Regions from separate parts of the Microvirgula curvata genome, predicted to be linked through region 4. Evidence: predicted binding sites of a transcription regulator. Region 4 holds the regulator's gene; each other region holds the start of a gene.
The links. The regulator sigma-54, encoded in region 4, starts transcription at its own class of promoters, with help from an activator protein. The targets are predictions, from matches to a motif close to CTGGCACGCTTCATGCTT.
Positions count from the first base shown of each region.

Region 1: flgB (flagellar basal body rod protein FlgB) is a predicted target of sigma-54. The motif match lies at 1,728-1,745, and genes of this name have one in related genera.
Region 2: glnA (type I glutamate--ammonia ligase) is a predicted target of sigma-54. The motif match lies at 1,900-1,917, and genes of this name have one in related genera.
Region 3: ACYVG8_RS01140 (flagellar hook-length control protein FliK) is a predicted target of sigma-54. The motif match lies at 1,602-1,619, and genes of this name have one in related genera.

Region 1 is NZ_BAAGUB010000035.1:168,589-172,780, reverse strand. It holds gene flgE (flagellar hook protein FlgE) at 1-99, opposite strand, end outside; gene ACYVG8_RS15760 (flagellar hook assembly protein FlgD) at 161-847, opposite strand; gene flgC (flagellar basal body rod protein FlgC) at 865-1,278, opposite strand; gene flgB (flagellar basal body rod protein FlgB) at 1,281-1,688, opposite strand; gene feoB (ferrous iron transport protein B) at 1,944-3,731, opposite strand; gene ACYVG8_RS15740 (FeoA family protein) at 3,728-3,955, opposite strand; gene ACYVG8_RS15735 (MFS transporter) at 4,135-4,192, opposite strand, start outside.
Region 2 is NZ_BAAGUB010000003.1:288,469-292,660, forward strand. It holds gene mtgA (monofunctional biosynthetic peptidoglycan transglycosylase) at 1-72, opposite strand, end outside; gene aroE (shikimate dehydrogenase) at 345-1,169, opposite strand; gene ACYVG8_RS01535 (rhodanese-like domain-containing protein) at 1,218-1,667, opposite strand; gene glnA (type I glutamate--ammonia ligase) at 1,996-3,414, shown strand; gene ACYVG8_RS01545 (hypothetical protein) at 3,666-3,938, shown strand; gene glnL (nitrogen regulation protein NR(II)) at 4,011-4,192, shown strand, end outside.
Region 3 is NZ_BAAGUB010000003.1:183,042-187,233, forward strand. It holds gene ACYVG8_RS01135 (flagellar basal body-associated FliL family protein) at 1-205, opposite strand, end outside; gene ACYVG8_RS01140 (flagellar hook-length control protein FliK) at 319-1,560, opposite strand; gene fliJ (flagellar export protein FliJ) at 1,670-2,104, opposite strand; gene fliI (flagellar protein export ATPase FliI) at 2,112-3,515, opposite strand; gene ACYVG8_RS01155 (FliH/SctL family protein) at 3,502-4,192, opposite strand, start outside.
Region 4 is NZ_BAAGUB010000010.1:119,830-124,021, forward strand. It holds gene lptC (LPS export ABC transporter periplasmic protein LptC) at 1-585, shown strand, start outside; gene lptA (lipopolysaccharide transport periplasmic protein LptA) at 563-1,132, shown strand; gene lptB (LPS export ABC transporter ATP-binding protein) at 1,129-1,863, shown strand; gene ACYVG8_RS05210 (RNA polymerase factor sigma-54) at 1,873-3,318, shown strand; gene hpf (ribosome hibernation-promoting factor, HPF/YfiA family) at 3,389-3,727, shown strand; gene ptsN (PTS IIA-like nitrogen regulatory protein PtsN) at 3,993-4,192, shown strand, end outside.

The DNA.
Region 1 (4,192 bases), on a different contig from region 4:
CTTGTAGCCGACGGTGGAGGCGTTGGCGATGTTGTTGCCGATGGCGCCGAGCTGATTGTTCGCGGCGTTGATGCCGGCCAGACCGTGTTGGAAAGCCATGATGAATCCCTTGTAAACCTGATATTCGGTAAATGCGTAACGCGTGGACGGTCGTGACCGCTTACATCAGTTCGCGGACCTTGCTGATATCGACGTTCTCGCCGGTCGACAGTGCCAGCAGGACATTGCCGTCCTTCCAGGTCAGCGCATCGACGCGCGAATAGGCCAGTGCCGTCGCCGTGGTCGCCGCGCCGCCCTTGGTGGCGCTGACGCTGAACGTGTAGTTGCCGGAATCCAGTTGCGTGCCATCGCTGGTCTTGCCGTCCCAGACGAAGTGGGCGGTGCCCGCTTCCTGCGCGCCCATGCTGACCTTGTCGACCAGGTTGCCCTTGCTGTCGTAGACCGACACCACGACGGCATCGGCGCCGTTCGGCAGCTCGACGGCACCGGCCGACGAACCGCTCTTGGTGCCGTCCTCGGCCGTCTTGACCGTCAGCGGCAGGCCGGACCCCGGGGTCAGCGCGACGTGACCGATCATGCCGGCGGCCGCGAAGCTCTGGCTGGCGGCATAGGCCGACGACAGCGAGGTCATGGTGGTGTTCAGCTTCTCGATCCCTTCGACCGTACTCAGCTGGGCCATCTGGCTGGTGACCTGCGAGTTGTCCATCGGGTTCAGCGGATCCTGCGACTGCAGCTGGGCCATCAGCAGTTTCAGGAACTGGTCCTGGATCGCGCTGGAACCGGATTTGGTCGTCGTGCTCGACGTATTGAACTTGTCGTACGGGTTGGTGGTAACGGCGGTGGTCATCTGGGTTCGCTCCGGGATCAGGCTTGGCCGATGGTCAGCGTCTTTTGCAAGAGCTGCTTGGTCGTGTTCATCATTTCAACGTTGGTCTGGTACGAGCGCGATGCGGAAATCATGTCGGTCATTTCTTCGACCGGGTTGATGTTCGGCATGGTCACGTAACCGTTCTTGTCGGCCAGCGGGTTGCCCGGGTCGTAGCTCATGCGCGGCGGCGACTGGTCTTCGACGATGGCGGTCACTGCCACCTTGGCGATTTTCGGTTCGGCGCTGTCGACCGGGATCGGGGTGAACACGATGCGCCGGGCCTTGTACGGCTCGCCGTTGCTGGACACCGCACTGTCGGCGTTGGCCATGTTGCTGGCGACGACGTTCAGGCGCTTGGACTGGGCCGTCAGCGCGCTGCCGGCGATATCGAGGACGCGACTAAGCGACATGATTATTGACCCTTGATGGCGTCGGACAGACCGCTGATCCGACGGTTGAGGAAAGTCAGCGTGGACTGATAGTGGATGGAGTTGTCCATGAAGGCGGAGCGCTCCTGGTCCATGTCCACGGTGTTGCCGTCAATCGACGGCTGTACGGCCTGGCGATACTGCACTTCCACGCCGTCGCTGCCGCTGGTCTGCTTGCCGCTCAGGTGGCGGCCATCGGTGCGGTTCATGCCCAGGCTCGACTGGGTACCGGCCAGCTCGGCCTTCAGTGCCGAGGCGAAGTCGAAGTCGACCGCCTTGTAGTTCGGCGTATCGGCGTTGGCGATGTTCGAAGCAATGACCTCGTTGCGCCTGGCGCGCAGGTCGAGTGACTTCTGCTGCAGTTCGAAATGTTTGGCGATCTTGTCGAGCATGGGTATCCGCTGCGATGACAGTATGAACGGGACACATTAAAGCAGGTTTCGTGCCAGATGCAACCCGGCGTATCGGGCCAGCCAGCCCCCTGATTTTGCTGGGTTTTCAAACGCGACAAAAATCCGGCACAGCGAATGCCGCAGTGCCGGACGTGCCAACGGCAAATCTTGCCGCCCCGCTTTCCGGGCGGAGCCGGAACGACAACGCCCGGCGCAGGATGCGCCGGGCGTCATGCTGTCGCGGGCTGCGCGCGGCTAGCCGACCAGCAGTCGCGCGCTCTGGTAGAACACGAAGCTGACCACCCAGGCCAGGCCCAGCGACCACGCTACCGACAGCGTGGTGAAGCCGAAACTCTTCGACTCCTTGTAGATCGCGGCCACGGTGGCGACGCACGGCACATAGATCAGCGTGAACAGCATGAAGCTGTAGGCCGAAATCCAGTCGATGTGGCGGACGACCACGTCACCGAGGTTGTTCTCCTGCACGCCATAGATGACCGCCATCGAACCGAGCAGGATTTCCTTGGCGACAAAGCCGAACATCAGCGCCACCGCCAGCCGGTCCTCGATGCCGATCGGTGCCAGCAGCGGCCGGAAGAAGTGCCCCAGCGCCTCGGCAAAGGTCGGACCGTTCGCCCCGATATGGAAGGTGGTCAGCGCCCAGACCAGCACCACGCCGATCAGGATCATGGTCGATGCCAGCTTCAGGAACGCCCGCACTTCGCCCCAGGCACGCAGCAGCAGATGACGTGGCGTCGGCAGCCGGTACGGCGGAATTTCCAGCACGAACAGCTCGTGACTGTGGAAACCGCGCTTGAACAGCCAGGCCGACAGCATGGCGACGGCAAAGCTGACCAGGTACAGGCTGAACAGCACCCACGGCGCGGCCAGCGGCGAGAACATCGTGGTGGAGAAGAACAGGAATACCTGCAGCCGTGCCGAGCAGACCGAGAACGGGATGGTCAGCATCGACAGCAGCCGCATCTTGCGGTCGCGCATGATGCGCGTCCCCATGATGGCCGGCACATTGCAGCCGAAGCCCATCAGGTGCATGACGAAGCCGCGGCCGTCCAGGCCAAGCCGGCTCATCATTGCGTCCATCAGGAAGGCGGCGCGGGCCAGGTAGCCGGCATCCTCGACAATCGCCATCAGCACGAAGAACACGAACACCAGCGGCGCAAAGGTCAGCACCGTGGTCATGCCGGTCCAGACCCCGTCGAGCAGGAAGCCCGACAGCCAGGACGGCGCACCGGACAGCAGCGGGTCGAGCACCGCGCCGCGCAGGGCGCCCAGCCCCTCGTCCAGCCCGTCCTGGATCGGCGTACTGATCAGATAGGTCAGCTGGAACAGAATGGCCATCAGCACGAAGAACAGCGGCAGGCCCAGCCACGGATGCAGCAGCCAGCGATCGACCTTCTCGGTCGTGCTTTCGGACAGCCGGGGCGGCACATGGAAGGTGGCGTCGGCCAGCGCACGCTGCGCCAGCGACCAGGCGACGGCGTCGCTTTCGTCGGCCAGTTGCGGCGGCAGCACCGCATGACGGGCCTCGTCGCTGCCATTGGCCAGCCGGGCCAGCGCCTCCAGCACGGCCGGCCAGTTCTCGCCGCGCCGCGCGCTGGTCATCAGCACCGGCGCGCCCAGTTCCTTCGACAGCCGGGCCTCGTCGACGGTGATGCCGAGCTGGCGCGCCTCGTCCGACATGTTCAGCAGCACCAGCAAGGGCACGCCGGTCGCGCGCAGCTGCAGCGCCAGCCGCAGCTGCCGGTCGAGCTGGGTCGCATTGAGGATGACGACGAAGGCGTGAAAATCGCTGTCGGTCAGCATCTGCCGCACTACCGCCTCGTCCTCGGCATAGCCGGACAGGTCGTTGATGCCCGGCAGGTCGATCAGGTCGACCATGTGGCCGCCAAGCAGGATTTTGGCGCGGGCGATCTCGACCGTCAGTCCCGGCCAGTTGCCGACCCGTTGCGACAGCCCGGTCAGGCGGTTGAACAGCGTGGACTTGCCGGTATTCGGCAGACCGATCAGGGCGAAGCGCTTCATAGCGGCGTCACCTCGATCTGGCGCGCCACGTCACGGCGCAGGATCACGTCCGTGCAGCCGATACGGACCAGCAGCGGTCCGCCCAGTACCGCACGACGCACGACCTGGATATGGGCGCCGGTTTCGATACCGAAACAGCGCAGGCGGCCCGCTGCGTCCCGGGGAAGATTCAGCGCCGAGACCGCGGCCGGGGTGGCGGGGGCAAGCGCAACAAGCGATGACATGGCAATTCCGACAGAAAGAGGTGGGATGGGACACATTCTCATTATCAGCAAACACTGATGCAATCGTGTGACAGTCCGGAGTTGACCCCGGTCAAGCTTTGCAGGATGACGACCGCGCTGGCGCGTGGATGTCATCAGGCAATGCCACGCCCAATGACATCAACATTGCCGGATCGGTGCTAGACACGCACGACTGCATGCGGCCGAGCGTACTGCCAGATGCAGACCCCGAGCGCG
Region 2 (4,192 bases), on a different contig from region 4:
CCCGAACAGCCACAGTTGATACAGCAGGAACACCGCGGCCAGCAGACCGACCAGCTTGAAAAGCAACTTCACGAAAAGCTCCGCAAAAAAGAAAACAGCCGGAAGAACCGGCCCAGACTGCCCACAAACCCCGTCCATTGAAGAACGGACGAGCGAAGCGAGGTTTCCCCGCAGCGGCGGGGACGGAAGAGGCAGGAGTCAATCAGACAGACTGCCGTACTCACGGCAGATCCTGTCAGTCGGGCGTGCACCGACGCCACGGTGACCGTCGGTGCCCACCTTTATCAGCAGTCTGAGCCGGAAGAACCGGCCGTGGGTCGGGCATGTAACGGCGCAGCCGTCAGTCATGCCAGCAAATCGCGAAGGCTGTTCATCACCGGACGTGTCTCCGGCTGCACGCCATGCCAGATCCGGTACGACTCGGCCGCCTGTTCGACCAGCATGCCCAGTCCGTCGGACAGCATGCCGGCCCGTTCGGCCTGCGCCCGCGCCAGGAACGGCGTCAGGCCCTTGCCGTACACCATGTCGTAGACCAGCTCGCTGTCGGTCAGCACCCCGTCCGGCAGCGGCGGCAGCGCGCCGCTGAGGCCGGCCGACGTGCCGTTGATGACGATGTCGAAGTGGCGTCCGGCCAGTTGCTCGTACGCACAGACCTCGATCCGGCCCCAGCCGGCGAAGTCGGCCGCAACCTGCTGCGCCTTGTCCAGCGTGCGGTTGACCAGGGTGACGCTGGCCGGCTTCTGCTCCAGCAGCGGCAGCAGCACGCCGCGCACGGCGCCGCCGGCGCCCAGCACCAGCACATTCTTGCCGGCGATGGCGACATCGAGGTTGACGGTGATGTCACGGGTCAGGCCGATACCGTCGGTATTGTCGCCATGGACCTCGCCATCGCGGAAAGTCAGCGTATTGACGGCCCCGGCCGCACGGGCACGCTCGGTCAGGTGCTGCCGCGCCAGCTCATGCGCTTCGAGCTTGAACGGCAGGGTCACGTTCAGTCCGTGGCCGCCGCCGGCGACAAAATCGCGCACGCTGGCGGCAAAGCCGTCCAGCGGCGCCAGCAGGCGTTCATAGGCCAGCGGCACTCCCTGCAGGCGGGCGAACTCGAGGTGGATGTACGGCGACTGGCTGTGCGCAATCGGGTTGCCGATAACGGCGTAGCGTTGGGTCATGATGGTCACTATCGCAAAGGGAAATTCGGAATTCGGTCGCGGGGCGGCTCAGCCCTGCCGCCATGGCAGGCCGCTGACACGCCAGCCGCCAAGGCGGTTGCGCTGGCCCTGCCCGTCGAGCGGGCCCTCGAAGCCGTCGAGGATGTTGTAGGCCTGGTAGCCCAGCCCGGCCGCCAGCGTGGCGGCGGCCACCGAGCGGACCCCGCTGCGGCACAGGAACAGGACCGGCAGGTCTTTCGCCACCGCCGCTTCGAGCTGGCCGGCAAAGGCCGGATTGGGCTGCATGCCGGGCCAGGTCCTGAATTCGATGCCGGTCGCGGACGGCGGCATGCCGACAAAGCTCCACTCGGCAGCGCTGCGCACGTCGACCAGGCGCGCGGCGCCCAGTTCGACCAGTCGCCAGGCCTCCGCCGGGGTCACCTCACCGGCATAGGCGCTGCCCGCTTCGCGTCCGCGTGTCGCGGCCCGGGCCAGAATTGTGTCAATTGTGTCGTCCATCGCGAAGCCAGCAAGCCGGGTGTCATGTTCGGGCGATTATAGTAGCAGCGAATGCACGGACAATGACAAGGCTTGTCCGGCAGTCGCCGGACGGTCCAAACCGGTGCATGCCCGTCAGCAATGCACCGGTTTTGTGCCACCGCACGGCAAATTGCACGCTTATGGTGCATCATGCCATTGAGCGAGCCGGACGGGACGGCGTCCAGTCCCCGGGAATGCCGCGACAGCGGGCATGGCACAGTTTCTGCTATGTCTTCTGCCAGCTATCCGGTGCGCCCGGACCTCAACTTGAACGACTCGTAACACCTGAACACTTTGGGAGATTTGTATGGCGGCTGCCGACGTTAAGAAACTGATCGAGGATAACGACGTAAAGTTCGTTGACCTGCGCTTTACCGACACCAAGGGCAAGGAACAGCACGTCACCATCCCGGCGCACGTCCTGACCGAAGATGCCGAAGCCTGGTTCGAGCACGGCCATGCGTTCGATGGCTCGTCCATCGCCGGCTGGAAGGGTATCCAGGCCTCCGACATGCTGCTGATCGCCGACCCGGCGACGGCCTTCATCGACCCGTTCTACGACGAACCGACGGTGTTCATGACCTGCGACGTGGTCGATCCGGCCGACGGCAAGGGCTACGACCGCTGCCCGCGTTCGATCGCCAAGCGCGCTGAAGCCTACCTGAAGGCCAGCGGCATCGGCGATGTCGCCTTCTTCGGTCCGGAACCGGAATTCTTCGTGTTCGACAGCATCACCTGGCACGCCGACATGTCCGGCTGCCACGTGAAGATCAACTCGGAAGAAGCCGCCTGGTCGTCCGCCGATCCGCTCGACGGCGCCAACACCGGCCACCGTCCGCGCGTCAAGGGCGGCTACTTCCCGGTCCCGCCGGTCGACAGCTTCCAGGACATGCGCTCGCAAATGTGCCTGGTGCTGGAAGAACTCGGCGTGCCGGTCGAAGTGCACCACCACGAAGTGGCGACCGCCGGCCAGTGTGAAATCGGCACCCGCTTCAGCACGCTGACCCAGCGCGCCGACTGGACCCAGATCACCAAGTACGTGGTGCAGAACGTCGCCCACAGCTTCGGCAAGACCGCCACCTTCATGCCGAAGCCGATCTGCGGCGACAACGGCTCGGGCATGCACGTTCACCAGTCGATCTGGAAAGACGGCGTGAACCTGTTCGCCGGTGACGGCTATGCCGGCCTGTCCGACTTCGCGCTGTACTACATCGGCGGCATCATCAAGCACGCCAAGGCGCTGAACGCGATCACCAACCCGGGCACCAACTCGTACAAGCGCCTCGTGCCGCATTACGAAGCCCCGGTGAAGCTCGCCTACTCGGCCCGCAACCGTTCGGCCTCGATCCGCATTCCGCACGTGGCCAGCCCGAAGGCCCGCCGCATCGAAGCGCGCTTCCCGGACCCTTCGGCCAACCCGTACCTGTGCTTCGCCGCGCTGATGATGGCCGGCCTGGACGGCGTGCAGAACAAGATCCACCCGGGCGAACCGGCCAGCAAGAACCTGTACGACCTGCCGCCGGAAGAAGACAAGCTGATCCCGACCGTCTGCGCGTCGCTGGACGAAGCGCTGGGCGAGCTCGACAAGGACCGCGACTTCCTGACCCGTGGCGGCGTGTTCAGCAACGAGTGGATCGATGCCTTCATCGAACTCAAGATGCAGGAAGTCAACCGCATCCGCATGACGCCGCACCCGGTCGAGTTCGACGAGTACTACAGCCTGTAAGGGCCTGGCCGGGCGGGCACCGGAACACCGGGAGCCCGCCCGGCTGATACGGGGGACTGTCACACGACAGTCCCCCGGTTTTTTTGCACGGCCGGGCACCGACGTTCACCGTGGCGCGGTGCACGCCGGCTGACAGGATCTGCCCCGCTTCCGTCCCCGCCGCCGCGGGGAAACCCCGCTTCGCCCGTCCGTTAGACGTGGTCACTTTTTTCAGCCTTTTCCGACCCGGTCGATGGCGTATCATCGGCAGCATGACTCTGCGCCCCGCCCTTCCGCTGCTGGCTGCGCTGCTGGCGCTGCCGGTAACCGCCGCGCCCGTGCCGGTGGACGGCACGACACCATACCCGACGCCGCCCGACATCCGGCTCTCGCGCCCGGTGCCGACCGCGCCGTATGCGCCGCCGTCCCGCTTCGGCACCATCGCACCGATCCCGCCAGCGAGTGATCGCCAGCCGGCACCGGTACGCGATATCGACATGGACATCCGGCCCGCGCCGCGCCGTCTGCCCGACCGTCCGCGCTGAGCCCGGCACGGGTGCCGGCCACATGGCAGGCATTTTGCTTTATCGTCGTTATTCATTCCCTTTTGGCTGCCGATGCCCGATTCCGTTTTCGCCGGTCTTGCCCTGCTCGACACGGCGGTCCTCGCCGTCAACCGCGAGGGCGCCATCCTCCACGCCAACCCGGCAGCCGAAAACCTGCTGGCACTGGGCAGTCGCGAACTGGTCCGCCACACCCTGTCGAGCCTGTTCGTCAATGCCCAGCCGCTGATGCGCGG
Region 3 (4,192 bases), on a different contig from region 4:
CCTGCAGTTCGGTCTGCAGCATCGTGCCCGGATCGGACAGGTTGACGACGAAGGTGTCGATCTTGCTGAACGTCGGCGCGACCGGCGCGGCGGCGGCTTCTTCAGCCTTCGGCTTGCTTTCGCCATTGCCGTGCGCCAGGAACAGATAGCCGACAGCGCCAGCGAGCAACAGGACAACTCCGACCAGCGCGCCAATGACCAGCATTAGTTTTTTACCGCCCGCTGCCGGTTGAGCTTCTGCCAAAGATGCCATGTGCAATACCTGTAAAGATTTGTAAATACGTATTTTCGCGTAATTGTCGCTTGCCGACTAGCGTATCACGCAAATACGCTGACTCTTCCATCATCCTTGCCGGTCGCAGGCTGGATAACTGTTGTCGTCACCCCCGCGCCGGCATTGCCATCCAGCGAAAAACTGCCGTCGCCGCGGCCGGACGAGGACTGCCCGCCCTGTTGCGCAAATGACGACGCGCTCTGCTGATCGCGCTGCCCGCTCGACACCTGCGCATCGGCAAGCTGGATGCCCTGCCCGGCCAGTTGCTGCGCCAGGCGCGGCAGGTTCTGTTCCAGTACATCCCTTGTATTCGGCACGGCGGAGACAAAATTGAGCGTCAACTGATTTTCCGCGCCGAACTTCAGCGTGACCTCGATCGGCCCCATTTTTTCCGGGTTCATCTGCAGGCGAGCCCCGTCGAGCTTGTGCTGCGCCAGCAGGGCGACGTGCTGGCCGAGCTCCTGGCCCCATTGCGGGCTGGTCACCGGCTGCTGCATCTGCAGTGCCAGCGGGGCCGGAGCGGCGGCAGTCGGCGCGGTCTGTCCGCCATTGGCGATATGGGCCAGTGCCGAGGCCGCCTGCTGCGGCGTGGCGGCGCTGGCGACGGTGGCCGCACCGGAGGATCGGGCCGCCGCCTGCAGTTCGCTGCCGAAGTCCACCGGTTGCTTGCTCTCGACCGGCGCGGTTTCGTCCAGCGTGGCTTTTGCCACGCCCTGGGTGCCGGGCTGCGCAGCCCGGCCCGCGGCAGCGGTGGTGGCGGCAGCACGCTGCGCGGCAGCATCCTGGACGGTCTTGCCGCCGTCCTGTGCCGGTACCTGAGCCTGGCCCTGTGCATTGCGCGCCGCCACAGCGGCACGGTCGGCCGCCTGGGCGGCATTCTCCTCGCTGTCACCGCTGGCGGCCACGACCGCGGCGCCCTCGTCCCTGCCCGTCAGGCGCAGGTCGGCCTGACCGTCGTCGCTGGCAGCCACGACCTGCTCGCCAACCGCGGTGTCGACGACCGGTTTGACCGGCTCGGTCAGCACCGGCGCGCCCAGCATGGCGGCAAGTGTTGCCGGATCGGGACGGACGTCCTTGCCGTCCGGCTCCCCGGTCTTGCTGTCCGCCTCGTCGACCACGGTGGTCTTGTCGGTCTTGCCCTTGCCGTCGAGCACGGCGATCTGTTCGTCGACCAGCTGTGTGAACGTGTTGTCCGGCGTGGACGGTCCTTTTCCTGCCGAAGCGGTCTTGCTGCTGGCGGCAGACTGCGCCTGGGCGACGGTCGGGGTGGAAAGCGAAATACTCATGGCAGGCAGGCCCAAGGTTAGGTACACAACAGACAACAGCAATGCAAGAATCATGCCTGAAAAAATGCGCCATGCGGCGCAAGAAACGATCCGGAATTCCAGTCGCGGCCTAGCGTGGACGGCGGAAACCGCGGGTGGCCAGTTCGTCGGTCAGCTTCTGCTCGCGCCGCGCCTTGACCGCCTGTTCGCGCTGCGCGGCCTGCTCGTCGAGGGTTTCGAATGCCTTCAGTTTCTTGCGCTCGGCCAGCCAGCGGGTGCGCGTGGCTTCGCACTCCGCCTCGCGCAGAACCAGTTCCTCGCGCTGGGCATTCACGGCAGTCTCGATGCGTTCGAGAAAGCGCTGATAGTCGGCCCACTGCACGGCTGACATGCCGGTGCTGGCACGCTGGATGCGCTGCATGCGGTATTCGGCCAGAAACTGCTCCAGTTGCGCGAGTTTCTGCCCGGCCTGGACCAGACGCTGCTGTGCCTGGCCCATCAGTTTGGCGGCGGCGTCGGTGCGATCGGTCGCCAGCCGGGTCAGCAGTGCGTAACGGCTGTTCATGCCGGGCTCACTGGCCCGTGACCTGCACCAGCCCGGCGAGCGAGGTCTCGAAGTCGCTGGCCTCGCCGGCCGGCTGGATCAGGTAGGCATTCATGGCCGGTTCGAGGCGGATGGCCTCGTCCAGCAGGCGGTCGGCGCCGGGCACGTAGGCACCGACGCTGATCAGGTCCAGGTTGCGCTGGTAGCGCGAATAGAACTGCTTGAAGCGGCGGGCGGCGTCCAGGTGTTCCTGCGGGACGACGTCGGCCATGACCCGGCTGATCGACTGTTCGATGTCGATGGCCGGATAGTGGCCGGATTCGGCCAGCCGGCGACTGAGCACGAAGTGGCCGTCGAGAATGGCCCGTGCACTGTCGGCAATCGGGTCCTGCTGGTCATCGCCCTCGGACAGCACGGTATAGAACGCGGTAATCGAGCCACCGCCCGGCCGGCCGTTGCCGGCCCGCTCGATCAGTTGCGGCAGCTTGGCGAACACGGACGGCGGATAGCCTTTGGTGACCGGCGGTTCGCCGATGGCCAGGGCGATTTCGCGCTGGGCCATCGCATAGCGGGTCACCGAGTCCATCAGCAGCAGGACGTCCAGTCCCTGGTCGCGGAAGTACTCGGCCAGCGCGGTCGCATAGGCGGCGCCGTGCAGGCGCATCAGCGGCGGTGAGTCGGCCGGCGCGGCGACCACGACCGAACGGGCGAGGCCTTCCTCGCCGAGAATGGCTTCGATGAAGTCCTTGACCTCGCGGCCCCGTTCGCCGATCAGCCCGACCACGACCACGTCGGCACGGGTGTACTTGGCCATCATGCCGAGCAGCACCGATTTGCCGACACCGGAGCCGGCGAACAGGCCGAGACGCTGGCCGCGGCCGACCGTCAGCAGGCCGTTGATGGCGCGCACGCCGACGTCCATGCTGTCGCGCACCGGGTCGCGGTCGAGCGGATTGACCGGCTGCGAGTACAGCGGATAGAAATCGTCGGCCAGGATCTCGCCGCCGTCGTCGAGCGGTCGCCCGAGCGAGTCGACGATGCGCCCCAGCAGCTTGAAGCCGACCGGCACCCGTCGCCCGCCAGCCTGGTCGGACGGCGCCTGGCTGTGGCCGAAGCGCGGCGGCGAATGCACGATCAGCGGTTCGACGGCAATGCCCGGCATCAGGCCGTGCACGTTGTTGACCGGCATCAGGAACAGGGTGTCGGTGTTGAAGCCGACCACTTCGGCTTCGACCCGCCGGCCGTCCGGCAGGCAGACCGAGCAGGCGCCGCCGACCGGCAGCCGCAGCCCGGCCGCTTCCATCACCATGCCGGTGACGCGCGTCAGCTGGCCGTTCGGTCGCGACAGGTCCGCCGTGCGCACGGTGTCGCGGCAGGCGGACAGGTAATCACTCCACGGATGGCCGGATTGGCCGGTCTCAGCGGACGACATGATCCGCCTCGACGTCACCCGGCACCGGTTCGGCACCGAGCGCTTCACCCAGCGCTTCGCGCCGGGTGGCCAGGCGCAGGTCGATCCGCCCGCTGGGCAGGTCGATCAGACAGCCGCCGCGTCCGACCGAGGCGTCGGGAATGTACTGCCAGCTGGCATCAGCCGCCTCGCGTTCGATCACGCGGCGCGCGACGATCAGGTCGTCGGGATGCACGCGCAGCCGGGCCTGCTTCAGCGAGCCGGCCAGATTGGCCAGCGCCCCGGTCAGCAGCGGTTCCAGGGCATCCTCGCAGGCCGCCACGTGCGCGCCAACCAGCCGGTCCGCACATTCCAGCGCCAGCGACAGCAGTTGCGGCGCCAGGTCGGACTCCAGCTGGGTCAGCGAGGTTTCCAGCCGTGTGCGCAGCGCCTGCAGCAGCGCCAGTTCGGCCTGCAGCTCGGGGCGCAGTTCGTCATGTGCCGCAACTTTGCCTTCTTCGCGGCCCTTGTCCAGACCTTCGGCATGACCGGCCTCGAAACCGGCCTGCCATGCTTCCTGGTGAATGGCTTCCAGTTCGGCGGCGGTCGGGTACGACGACAGCGTTTCCGGCTCGATGTCGACCTCTTCGGTCGGCACGTCGACGCCGCGCGGATCGATTTCCGGTTCGTCGACGACTTCCGGTTCCGGCTCGGCCACG
Region 4 (4,192 bases):
TTCGCACTCCGCAATGCCTCGCGCCTGTTCCCGCTGCTGCTGGCCGTGATCCTGATCCTGCTGACGCTGTGGCTGGAATACCTGCTGTCGATGCTGCCGGCCGGCCGCGACCCGGTCAACCGCGGTACGGTCGAGTACATGGCGTCCGACTTTGTCGGCACCAGCTTCGACGCCAATGGCCGCATCGACCGCCACGCCTTCGGCAAATCCATGTGGCAATATCCGGAAGACAAGCGGGTATTCTTTACCGACTCGACGCTGGAACAGTACAGCCTGGGACGGAAGGATCTGTCGATCTTTACCACCAGCGGCCTGTACAACAACGATACCGGCATCGCCTTCCTCGACGGCAAGGTCCGCGCCCGGCGAGAGCCTTCGGCGCAGCATCCGCTGCCGGCCACGCTGGACACCACCCGCTTGACCGTCGATACGCGCAAGCGCACCGCCGACACCCTGGCGCCGGCAATCTACGTCGAAGGCGGCAACCGCATTGACTCGGTGGGTTTCCACTACGCCGATGCCACCCAACAATACAAACTCAAATCGCGCGTCAGGATGACTTATGCTCCGCCGAAATCCGAATAATTCCTTCCGCCTCGCCGCAGGTGCCCTGATCGTCTGCAGCGCCCTCGCCGCCCATGCCGAAAAGGCCGACCGCAGCAAACCGATCAATATCGAAGCCGACCAGGCCAGTCTCGACCAGCAGAAGGGCGTGACCGTCTACGAAGGCAATGTGATCCTGACCCAGGGCACATCGAAGCTGACCGCCGCCAAACTGACGGTGAACCAGGACAAGGCCGGCAACCAGTACGGCACCGCCATCGGCAACCCGGCCACCTTCCGCCAGCGCCTCGACCCTGACAGCGACGGCAAGGTCGAGTGGATCAACGGCAAGGGCCAGCGCATTGACTACGACAACGCCAAGCAACTGGTTACAATCTATGACAACGGCAGAGTTCAGCGCGGTGGCGACGTCGTCACCGGCAATGTGATCATCTACGACGGCAAGACCCAGCAATTCCAGGCCACCGGCACCCGCAGCGATGCCCATGGCCAGGCAATGAAGGGCGGCAAGGGCCGTGTCACCGTGGTGATCCAGCCGCGTGAAAAGAAGGAAGGCGCCAATAAATGACGCAAGCCACCAGTCGCCTCAGCGTCCGCCACCTGCAGAAGCGCTACAAGAAGCGCACGGTGGTCCAGGATGTCTCGCTGGAAATCAACAGCGGTGAGGTCGTCGGTCTGCTCGGTCCGAATGGTGCCGGCAAGACCACCAGTTTCTACATGATCGTCGGCCTGGTGCCGGCCGATGCCGGCGACATCCATATCGACGATATCGATGCCAGCCATCTGGCCATCCACCAGCGTGCCCGGCTCGGCATCGGCTATCTGCCGCAGGAAGCCTCGATCTTCCGCAAGCTCACGGTCGAGGAAAACATTCTCGCCGTGCTCGAGCTGACCGGACTGAAAGGGGCGAAGATCCAGGAAGAACTGGAGCTGCTGCTCGACGATCTGAACATCGCCCACCTGCGCGACAACCCGGCGCTGTCGCTGTCCGGCGGCGAGCGCCGCCGGGTGGAAATCGCCCGCGCGCTGGCCATGCGCCCGCGTTTCATCCTGCTGGACGAACCGTTTGCCGGCGTTGACCCGATTGCCGTCATCGATATCCAGAAGATCATCTCCTACCTGAAGGAGCGCGGCATCGGCGTACTGATCACCGATCACAATGTTCGCGAAACCCTGCGCATCTGCGATCGGGCTTACATTATCAATGCCGGCAGCGTACTTGCCGCCGGCAAGCCCCAGGCGCTGGTCGAGGACGAAAATGTCCGCCGCGTCTACCTGGGCGAGCATTTCCACCTCTAGACAGCGGCCATGAAGCAAAGCCTCCAGCTCAAGCTGGGTCAGCAACTGACCCTTACGCCCCAACTGCAACAGTCGATCCGGCTGCTGCAGCTCTCGACGCTGGACTTGCAACAGGAAGTGGAACAGTTCATCGCCGACAATCCGCTGCTGGAGCGCGACGAGGGCCGTGACGAAAACGGCGCGGAAGTCAGCGATGCCGGCGAGATTGCCATCAACGGCCATGACGAGCCGCGCGAGCCACCGCAGCAGCAGGACGGGGCCGGCGGCAACGACGACAGCGCCACCGACCTGAACCTGGTCAACGACTGGTCCAGCTACGGCCGCAACGGCAGCGACGAAGACGACGACTGGGACCCGCACCAGAACCTGACCCGGGCCACCACGCTGCGCGAGCATCTGCTGGCGCAGCTGGCCGAGCTGCCGCTGTCGGTCCGCGACCGGGCAATGGCGATGGTCATCATCGAGGAACTGGACGACGACGGCTACCTGCCCTGCCCGCTGGAAGAGCTTGCCGTCCATCTGCCGGCGGAACTGGAGATCGATCCCGACGAGCTGACCGTGGCGCTGACCCTGGTCCAGCAGTTCGAGCCGGCCGGTGTCGCCTCGCGCGATCTGACCGAATCGCTGCTGCTGCAACTGGCGGCCCGGCCCGAGTCGCCGGCCAGGCCGCTGGCGCAGGACATCGTCCGCCACCACCTGCCGCTGCTCGCCAACCGCGACTTCACCCGGCTGCGCCGCGCCACCGGTGCCGACGACGAATCGATCCGGCAGGCCCAGGCGCTGATCGCCTCGCTGAACCCGCGTCCGGCCGCCGGTTTCGGCAGCGGCGACACCCACTACGTGATGGCCGACGTGCTGGTCCGTCGCGATCGCAACGGAATCTGGCTGCCCCTCTTGAATCCTGCGACTCAGCCCAAATTGAAAGTAAATCAGCTGTACGCGCAGATGCTCAGCCGGCACCGCGGCGAGGCCGGACAATTGTCCGGCCGGCTGCAGGAAGCCAAGTGGCTGATCCGCAACATCGAACAGCGGGCCGACACTATACTCAGGGTGTCGCAGGTCATCGTCGAGCGACAGCAGGCGTTCTTTGATCAGGGTGAAGTCGCAATGCGCCCCATGGTGCTGCGCGACGTCGCCGACGAATTGGGATTGCACGAGTCGACCATCTCCCGCGTGACCAGCAGCAAGTATCTGATCTGTCCGCGTGGCGTGTTCGAACTCAAGTACTTCTTCGGCACGGCGCTGGACACCGATTCCGGCGGCGAATGCTCGGCAACCGCCATCAAGGCGCGGTTGCGCAAGCTGATTGCCGACGAAGACCCGCACAAACCGCTGTCGGACAGCGTGCTGGCCGAACGGCTCGGTGACGAGGGCATCCAGGTTGCCCGCCGCACCGTCGCCAAGTATCGCGAGGCATTGCTGATACCACCGGTAAACCAGCGGAAAACGATTTAACGCGCGTCAAGGCGCGCCCCCTGCGTATCCAGCAACATGGATACGCCAGCCCACCAGAAGGAGTTAGGGTATGAACCTGAACATCACCGGCGTCCATCTCGAAGTCACTCCGAGCCTGCGCGACTACCTGTCGGAAAAAATCGACCGCATCACCCGCCACGTCGATAACGTCATTGCCGTCAACGTCGCCCTCTCGGTCGAGAAACTCGACCAGAAAGTGACGGTCGACGTTCACCTGAAGGGCAAGGACATCCACGTCGAGGAAGTCGCAGCCGACATGTATGCGGCCATTGACCTGGTTGCCGACAAGCTGGACAGACAGGTGCTGAAGCACAAGGAGAAGAGTACGGATCACTTCTCGGACAAGGCGCACAAGGCACAGGAGCTGTCCGCCGGCTCCGAAGCCTGAGCCTGAAGAAGACTCACAAGGGCAAGCGCCCGCGGTCGTCGTGCCGCTGGCTCAGGCCTGACTGAAAGGGGGGGACTGCCGGAAACGGCAGTCCCCCCGTTTGATTGCGGGCCCTCGCGCCCGGAGGGGTGCCGGCACAGGCATTCCGCTGCCGGTCCGCCCTTTGCTGGTGCAGACCGGCCGGGGTGCCCACTAATGCGGCAGACGCTCCCGCCGTAACCGGCTAGAATGGCCCCGTTTTGATTACTCGTACTCGTTGACGACCATGAGTCTGATCGCAAAGATCCTGCCCAGCACCGACCACCTGCTCGTCGATCTCGACGTCAGCAGCAAGAAACGCGTGTTCGAGCATGTCGGCATCCTGTTCGAGAACGCCTACGGCATTGCCCGCAGCACCGTTTTCGACAGCCTGTTCGCCCGGGAAAAACTCGGCTCCACCGGACTCGGTCACGGGGTTGCCATCCC